One region of the Streptomyces sp. NPDC046860 genome, then DNA from elsewhere that is predicted to be linked to it. Evidence: riboswitches for the same ligand, from Rfam matches in the RefSeq annotation. Region 1 holds a riboswitch; the other holds the start of a gene.
What was found. A riboswitch is a leader RNA that binds a small molecule or an ion and turns the genes downstream of it on or off. The one in region 1 is predicted to bind glycine.

Region 1 (4,432 bases):
TCGCAGCCGGCCTTCGGGCATGCCGAAATGCCGGAGCGGCCCTTGAAATGCGGGATTCCGGAAGAGGGGAATTACCAGGGAAAGGTAAAAAGACAAAAGAGAAAGGGGCGCGGCGCCGCGCCCCCGGGGTCAGTAGGCCCCGCGCGGGGGCGCGACCGGATAGCCGCCCGTGACCGACGCCCCGGCGCCGTGCGCCTCACGGTCGTAGAACGGCCGGGAGTTGGCGCGCATCCACATCACGACGGGGTCGTACTCGTCGGTCATGGCGACCGTGGAGACCGGCAGACCCTCGGGGACCGCGCCGACCGACTGCTGCATCATCGCGCGGACGGAGTCGACGGCGGCCGGGGTGGTGTCGTACACGTCCAGGCCCAGGGCGAGGTACGGGGCGCCGAGGGCGGGCTGCACCCAGGCCCGGCGCAGTGAGCGCAGGGCCGGGGTGCGGTGGGCGTTCTGCGCCAGCAGGGCGTAGAACTGCGGTACCTCGATGGCCGGTTCGGACAGCCGCAGCGGTCCGGCGGGCCGGCGGTCGAGGCCGGTGGCGATGCGGCGCAGGTCCAGCCAGGGGATGCCCACGCCGCCGCCGGGGGCGTGCGGGTTGAGCCAGAGGCCGTAGTGGTCCGGGTAGAGGGTGCGGGCGACGTCGAGGCCGTCGACCACCTCGTAGGACCGGCTCCAGCCGCTGGCGGAGAGTTCCTGCGCGGAGGTCACGCAGGGGGCGTAACCGAAGTCGTCGACCCGCATGTTCGCGTACTGCGCGTCGGGCGAACCGGCCTGGCCGTGCCACAGCAGCATCCAGATCTGGCCCGACGAAGGGGTGGCGAGGGCGCGGAGCAGTGCCTCGTAGGCGTCATAGCGTCCGGGAGTGACCTGGCGCAGCATGTGCTCGACGCTGCCGCTTGGGCTCGCGCTCACCTGTCCTACCGCCCCTTCGTTCTGTTCCCCGCGTGTGATGACAGCTTAAGCGCCTGCCCGGGCGAGGGGTTGAGCCGGTTCGCGGGTGCGGGTGCGTCGTGGCTTGTCGCGTCCGTTCCCCGCGCCCCCGCGAGGCCGGGACTGCGCTGGTCAGTTGCCCCATTGGTAGAAGGGGCGGACGTTCGCCCGCAGCCAGTCGGACACCGGGTCCTGGGCGGCGTCCAGGAGGACCAGGTTGACGGGCCAGGGGGCCGGGGCGCGGCCGAGGGCCTTGCCGAGGGCGTCCAGGGGGAGGGCCTGGGCGTCCCCCTCCCACTGGGAGAGTTCGACGCCGACGAACAGGACCGGCTCGGCGGTCTCGATGACGGCGAGGCAGCGGCGGGCGCTGACGACCACGCCGGTCGCGGCGAACTCGGCGGAGGCGGCGGTGAGGAAGTCCACCGGGTCCTCCTGCCAGTCGGGCTCGAAGAGCCGGACCCGGCCGCCCGTGGCCGGACCGTCCAGCGGAGTGCGCCCGGAGCGGCTCAGTTCGGCCACCGCCTCCGGGGGCAGCGGGAGTCCGGCCACCCCGCCGGGGTTGATGACGACGCCCGCCTGCGGCGGCAGGCCGCGCGCGAACTCCACGGCGGGGGCGACGGTGTGCGGGAGGTGCCCGCCGGGCGACTGGCGGAACTGCTCCTCGGAGGAGAAGACCGGGACGTACACCTGGCCGTCGATGTCGACGGTGGGCAGGTCGAGGGGGCCGCTGTGCGGGCCGCCGCCGTTGGGCAGGGGTATCCACACGAAGCTGCGCGCCAGCACCTCGACGACGCGGGCGCCGGCCGCGGGTATGCCGAGGGAGGCGGAGAGGACCTCCTCCAGTTCGTTGCCGGGCCATCCGCCGTGCGGGTGGGGGTGTGCCTGTGCCGGGAAGTCCGCGGGAAGGTCCGCCGGGAAGTCCATGTGCCTACCGCCTGCTGGGAGTCGTGCTGTGGTGCAGAAGGCTAACCGGTACGGGTGCCGCGGTTCACTCGGCGAACTCGATCCGGCTCAGGCCGTTCGCCGAGGCGCGGTCCATGAGGACCACCGCGTCGCAGCCGGCGGGGCGCTCGCCGTGCTCCAGGGCGTCCAGCAGGCGGGCGGTGACCGAGCGGTGGCGCCGGAAGGCGTACCGGGAGACGCCCCGGCCGCGTTCGCGCTGGCCCTGCCGGGCGGTGGCGGCGGGCACGTCGAGCAGGATCAGGTGCAGGGCGCCGCCCCGGCGGCGGGCCTCGCGGGCGAGCCAGGCGCGCACCCAGGGCTGGGTGCCGCAGTCGTGCACGACGACGCCCTCGCCGCTGCGCAGGGCCCTGCGCAGCCCGGCGTAGTGGGCGAGGCGGACCAGGGGGCGGTAGAGCGCGTAGGGGAGGGCGGCGGGGAGGCGGGCGGCCCAGCGGTCGCGGGCGTCCTGGGAGTCGACGCGGTGGCCGGGGACCGTACGGCGCATGAGGGTGGACTTGCCGCTGCCGGGCAGACCGGTGACGACGGCGAGGTCGCGGGGGCCGAAGCGCAGGGTGCGCGGGCCGCCGCCGGGGCGGTCGCGCAGGTCGCGGACGGCCGGCACCGGCCCGGCCCGGCGCTCGCGGACGGGCGCCGCGGGCTGCTGCGGCACCGGGATGCCGGTGGTCGTGGCGTACACCGTGGGTCTGTTCACCGTGATCGTCCTCCCCCTGTGGGCTTCAGTCATCTGGTGCCCAACCAATGTAAAGAGAAGGTAATGCGCGAGGTCGCCGGTTGGGTCCCCGGACGGCTACGGGCATGTCACAGCCGGTGGGCCCTTCAGGGCCGGGCCCGGCCGTGCGATGATGTGCCCGCCAACTGCATACCGGCCGTTTGAATCCGCGCGGGAGAGTCCCCAGCCGGGGCGCCGAAGGAGCAAGTCCCTCCCTTGAATCTCTCAGGCACCGTTACCGCGTGGGCGAGGCACATCTGAAAAGCGGGCCGCTGACGGCAGTGGCCCCACCCAAGGTGCAAGCCGTGACGACCCCCCTCGGGGAGGGTCATGGCGAACCTCTCAGGTTCCGATGACAGATGGGGAGGAACGTTCCTCGCCCCATCCCCGTTGTCCTGGGAGACGACCGATGAGTAGCACCGAACTCCGTCACACCGCGCTCGACGCCGTGCACCGCTCGCACGGCGCGACGATGACCGACTTCGCCGGCTGGGACATGCCCCTGCGCTACGGCTCCGAGCGTGACGAGCACGTGGCGGTGCGCACCCGGGCCGGACTGTTCGACCTCTCGCACATGGGCGAGATCACGGTGACCGGCCCCCAGGCCGCCGCGCTGCTCAACCACGCCCTCGTCGGCGACCTCGCCTCGGTCGGTGTGGGCCGCGCCCGCTACACCATGATCTGCCGGGCCGACGGCGGCATCCTGGACGACCTGATCGTCTACCGCCTCGCCGAGCACGAGTACATGGTGGTGGCCAACGCCTCCAACGCCCAGGTCGTGCTGGACGCGCTGACCGAGCGCGCGGCCGGCTTCGACGCCGAGGTCCGCGACGACCGCGACGCCTACGCGCTGCTCGCCGTCCAGGGCCCGGAGTCCCCCGGCATCCTCAAGTCCGTCACCGACGCCGACCTCGACGGCCTGAAGTACTACGCCGGGCTGCCCGGCACCGTCGCGGGCGTGCCCGCGCTGATCGCCCGTACCGGCTACACCGGCGAGGACGGCTTCGAGCTGTTCGTGAAGCCCGAGCACGCGCCGCAGCTGTGGGAGGCGCTGATGGAGGCCGGCGCCGCCGTCGGCCTGGTCCCGTGCGGCCTGTCCTGCCGGGACACCCTGCGCCTGGAGGCGGGCATGCCGCTGTACGGGCACGAGCTGACGACCGGGCTGACGCCCTTCGACGCCGGTCTGGGCCGCGTGGTCAAGTTCGGCAAGGAGGGCGACTTCGTCGGCCGCGAGGCGCTCGCGCAGGCCGCCGAGCGCGCCGAGGCCGAGCCGCCGCGCGTCCTGGTCGGCCTGGTCGCCGAGGGCCGCCGGGTGCCGCGCGCCGGGTACGCCGTCGTCGCGGACGGCGTGGTGATCGGCGAGGTCACCTCCGGCGCCCCCTCCCCCACCCTCGGCAAGCCGCTGGCCATCGCCTACGTCGACGCCGCGCACGCGGCGCCCGGGACCGCGGGTGTGGGCGTGGACATCCGGGGCAGCCACGAGCCGTACGAGGTCGTGGCGCTGCCCTTCTACAAGCGCGCCAAGTAGGACACCGGCGCCGGGTGCGGCCGCCCCGCGGCGTGACCCTGCGCACATTTCACCCGCTCTTCAGCGGTTCGAGCCCTTTTCCCCCGACGAGCACGTCCTCGCGTACAGGAGAATTCTGGTCATGAGCAACCCGCAGCAGTTGAGCTACAGCAAGGAGCACGAGTGGCTGTCGGCCGCCGAGGGCGGCGCGTCGACGGTCGGCATCACCGAGCACGCGGCCAACGCGCTCGGCGATGTGGTCTTCGTGCAGCTCCCCGAGGTCGGCGCCGAGGTCACCGCGGGCGAGTCCTGCGGCGAGC
Region 2 (4,432 bases), on a different contig from region 1:
TCGCGGGCCTGGAGACGCACGGCGACCAGATCCGCGCGGACCTGACCGGGGAGATCCGGCTCGCCGCCGACCTCACCACGGCGGCGGCCGCCGAGCTGGACCTGCACACGGGCGCACCGGTCTGGGCGACCGTCAAGGCGACGCAGACGCACGCATACCCGGCATAGGGCCGTCCGGCCACTACGGTGTGGCCCCATGAGCATGAGCATCCGCAACCAGCTTCCCGGCACCGTCACGGCGGTCCACCCCGGCGAGGTCATGGCGACCGTCAAGATCCGGCTGGACGGCGGTCAGCACTTGACCGCCGCGATCACGGAGGAGGCCACCAAGGATCTCCGGCTGGCCGAGGGCACCCCGGTGCACGCCCTGGTGAAGGCGACCGAGGTCTCCCTGGCCACCGAGCCCGTCGACCGGATCTCGATCCGGAACCAGCTCGCGGGCACCATCAGCGAGATCACCATGGGCACGGCGATGGCTACGGTGAAGGTGGCGGTGCCGGGCGCCGAGGTCACCTCGGCCATCACGCACGAGTCGGCCGCCGAGCTGAAGCTGTCGGAGGGCGACTCGGTGGTGGCGCTGATCAAGTCGACCGAGGTCTCGCTCGCCACGGCCTGAGCGAGGACGGGGAAGGCCCCCCGCCCGGGTCCGGGCAGGGGGCCTCCTCAATTGGACGGCTCAGTCCTCGTACGCGTCCAGCGGCGGGCAGGAGCACACCAGGTTGCGGTCGCCGAACGCCTGGTCGATACGGCGCACCGGCGGCCAGTACTTGTCGGCCGCGGAGACGCCGGCCGGGAAGACGGCCTCCTCACGGCTGTACGCGTGCGTCCACTCGCCGCCGAGGGCGGCCGCGGTGTGCGGGGCGCCGCGCAGCGGGTTGTCCTCGGCGGGCCAGGTGCCGGCGGCGACCTTGTCGATCTCCGCGCGGATGGCGATCATCGCGTCGCAGAACCGGTCCAGCTCGCCCAGGTCCTCGGACTCGGTCGGCTCGATCATCAGTGTGCCGGCCACCGGGAAGGACATGGTCGGCGCGTGGAAGCCGTAGTCGATCAGGCGCTTGGCCACGTCGTCCACGCTGACGCCGGTCGCCTTGGTCAGCGGGCGCAGGTCGATGATGCACTCGTGCGCGACGAGGTTGCCGGGGCCGGTGTAGAGCACCGGGAAGTGCGGCTCCAGGCGCTTGGCGACGTAGTTGGCGGAGAGCACGGCCACCTGGGTGGCGCGCTTGAGGCCCTCGCCGCCCATCAGGCGGACGTACGCCCAGGAGATCGGCAGGATGCCCGCGCTGCCCCAGGGGGCGGCCGAGATGGGGCCGACGCCCGTCTCCGGACCGGCCGCGGGCTGCATCGGGTGGTCGGGCAGGTACGGCGCGAGGTGGGCGCGGACCGCGACCGGGCCGACGCCGGGGCCGCCGCCGCCGTGCGGGATGCAGAACGTCTTGTGCAGGTTCAGGTGGGAGACGTCGCCGCCGAAGTGGCCCGGCTTGGCGAGGCCGACCAGGGCGTTGAGGTTGGCACCGTCCACGTACACCTGGCCGCCCGCGTCGTGCACCTGGGCGCAGATGTCGGCGACATGCTCCTCGAAGACGCCGTGCGTCGACGGGTAGGTGATCATCAGCACGGACAGCTCGTCGCGGTGCTGCTCGATCTTCGCGCGCAGGTCCTCGACGTCGATCTCGCCGTCCCCGGCGGTCTTCACGACGACGACCTTCATCCCGGCCATCACCGCGCTCGCCGCGTTGGTGCCGTGCGCGGAGGACGGGATGAGGCAGATCGTGCGCTGCGCGTCGCCGTTGGCCCGGTGGTAGGCGCGTACGGCGAGCAGTCCGGCCAGCTCGCCCTGGGAACCGGCGTTGGGCTGGAGGGAGACCTTGTCGTACCCGGTGACCTCGGCGAGCCGGTCCTCCAGCTCGCGGATGAGGGTGAGGTAGCCCTCGGCCTGCTCGGCGGGGGCGAAGGGGTGCAGCGCGCCGAACTCGGGCCAGGTGACCGGCTCCATCTCGGTGGTCGCGTTCAGCTTCATGGTGCAGGAGCCGAGCGGGATCATGCCCCGGTCGAGCGCGTAGTCGCGGTCGGACAGCTTGCGCAGGTAGCGCAGCATGGCCGTCTCGGAGCGGTGCTCGTGGAAGACCGGGTGGGTGAGGTAGTCGTCGGTGCGCAGCAGCACCTCGGGCAGGGTGTCCTCGGCCGACCCGTCGAGCGCCTCGATGTCGCCCTCGACGCCGAAGGCGGCGAAGACGGCCTCGACCTGCGCCCGGTTGGTGGTCTCGTCGCAGGCCAGGGAGACGTGGTCGGCGTCGACGTGGCGCAGGTTGACCCCGCCCTCGCGGGCGGCGGCGACGACCTCGGCGGCCTTGCCGGGCACGCGCGCGGTGAGGGTGTCGAAGTAGGCGCCGTGCACGAGCTCGACCCCGCCGGCGCGCAGGCCCTCGGCGAGGATCGTGGCGTAGCGGTGGGTGCGGCGGGCGATGGTCCGCAGGCCGTCGGGGCCGTGGTAGACGGCGTACATGCCGGCCATGACGGCGAGCAGCACCTGCGCGGTGCAGATGTTGCTGGTGGCCTTCTCGCGGCGGATGTGCTGCTCGCGGGTCTGGAGCGCCAGGCGGTAGGCGCGGTGGCCGTCGGCGTCGACGGACACGCCGACCAGGCGGCCGGGCAGGCTGCGGGCGAACTTCTCGTGCACGGCCATGTAGCCGGCGTGCGGCCCGCCGAAGCCCATGGGGACGCCGAAGCGCTGGGTGGTGCCGATGGCGATGTCCGCGCCCAGCTCGCCGGGCGAGGTGAGCAGGGTGAGCGCGAGCAGGTCGGCGGCGACGGTGACGAGGGCGCCCAGCCCGTGCGCCTGCTCGACGACCGGCTTCAGGTCGCGTACGGCACCGGAGGCGCCGGGGTACTGGAGCAGGACGCCGGTGATGTCGCGGGCGGCGATGTCCGCCGGGATGCCGTCGCTCAGGTCGGCGACGACGACCTCGACACCGGCCGGCTCGGCGCGGGTCTGGATGACGGCGATGGTCTGCGGCAGGGTGTCCGCGTCGACCAGGAAGAGCCCCTTCTTGTTCTTGCCCATGCGCCGGGACAGCGCCATCGCCTCGGCGGCGGCGGTGCCCTCGTCCAGCAGGGAGGCGCCGGAGGTGGGCAGCCCGGTGAGGTCGGCGACCATCGTCTGGAAGTTCAGCAGGGCCTCCAGGCGGCCCTGGGAGATCTCCGGCTGGTACGGCGTGTACGCCGTGTACCAGGCGGGGTTCTCCATGACGTTGCGCAGGATGACCGGCGGGGTGAAGGTGCCGTGGTAGCCGAGGCCGATCATGGAGCCGAGGACCTGGTTGTGGTCGGCGAGACCGCGCAGCTCGGCGATCACCTCGGCCTCGGTGCGGGCACCGGGCAGGTCGAGCGCGTCGGCGTTCTTGATCACATCCGGCACCGCGGCGGCGGTCAGCTCGTCGAGGGAGCCGTAGCCGACCTGCGCGAGCATCTTGGCGCGCGCCTCGTGGTCGGGCCCGATGTGGCGCTGCTCGAAGGGGATACCCGCTTCGAGCTCGGTGAGCGGAGTGCGAGGGGCGGTCATGTGCGGAGGCCTCCTGGTCGCTGCGACCTGCGAGGGCACCACGGCGCGGGTGCCCACCGGCCTCCCCCTCTGTCATCTCTTACCTGAGAGCTTCGCCGGGAACCTGCGGAACCCGGCTTTCACCGTCGGTGAGAGCGGGAGCCGTGGGCGCCCGCCCTGCTTTCCAGAGTGACCTCGTCCGTGCGGTACGGGTGCCTGAGAGATTCCGGGGAGGAGTTGCTCCTTCGGCGCCTCCGCATTGCTCGGAGGACTCTCCCGCACGGGGTCAGCAGCCGTGTTCAGCGTACCAGCGGGGTCATCAGCGCGGCGTTCGAGTGGCCGCCGGGCTGATTCTGCTCTTTCGTAGTGCCTACGGATGAGTTGCGACCATGTGGAGGGAGAGGGATCGTGCAGACCGACATCGATCCGCGCAGCCTGATCGGCCGCAAGGCGTTCGACCGCGACGGCACCAAGATCGGCACCATAGACGAGGTGTACCTCGACGACGCGACCGGCGTCCCGGAGTGGGCGGCCGTGCGCACCGGCCTCTTCTCCCGCGACGCGTTCGTCCCGCTGGAGCCCAGCGAGCTGGTCGAGGGCACGCTGCGCGTCCCCTTCGAACGCGCCCTCATCAAGGACGCCCCCGACTTCGGCGTGGGCCGTCACCTCTCCCCCGAGCAGGAGCTCCAGCTCTACCACCACTACGGGCTCGACGTGGGCCCCTCCGCCCGGACCACCCCGGACCGCGACTTCGGCAAGGTCGCGGGCGCCGAGGAGTCCTGAGCCTCCCTCATCCGCCGCCCTCCCCGGTCTCCTCCTCCGGCCCGCTCTCCCGCGCCACCAGCGGCAGCGGGTCGGCCGGTGTCAGGCCGGGGTCGTCGGCCCGCAGCGT

Region 2: another riboswitch for glycine. It lies ahead of gcvP (aminomethyl-transferring glycine dehydrogenase); the one in region 1 lies ahead of gcvT (glycine cleavage system aminomethyltransferase GcvT).

What each region holds. Positions count from the first base shown of each region.
Region 1 is NZ_JBEYXQ010000001.1:551,633-556,064, reverse strand. Features, by position in the region: gene ABZ898_RS02440 (enhanced serine sensitivity protein SseB C-terminal domain-containing protein) at 130-915, opposite strand; gene ABZ898_RS02435 (enhanced serine sensitivity protein SseB) at 1,066-1,857, opposite strand; gene ABZ898_RS02430 (AAA family ATPase) at 1,922-2,587, opposite strand; glycine riboswitch at 2,768-2,856, shown strand; gene gcvT (glycine cleavage system aminomethyltransferase GcvT) at 3,015-4,133, shown strand; gene gcvH (glycine cleavage system protein GcvH) at 4,255-4,432, shown strand, end outside.
Region 2 is NZ_JBEYXQ010000002.1:453,530-457,961, forward strand. Features, by position in the region: gene ABZ898_RS05630 (ABC transporter ATP-binding protein) at 1-167, shown strand, start outside; gene ABZ898_RS05635 (TOBE domain-containing protein) at 196-615, shown strand; gene gcvP (aminomethyl-transferring glycine dehydrogenase) at 676-3,561, opposite strand; glycine riboswitch at 3,735-3,829, opposite strand; gene ABZ898_RS05645 (PRC-barrel domain-containing protein) at 3,949-4,323, shown strand; gene ABZ898_RS05650 (DNA polymerase IV) at 4,331-4,432, opposite strand, start outside.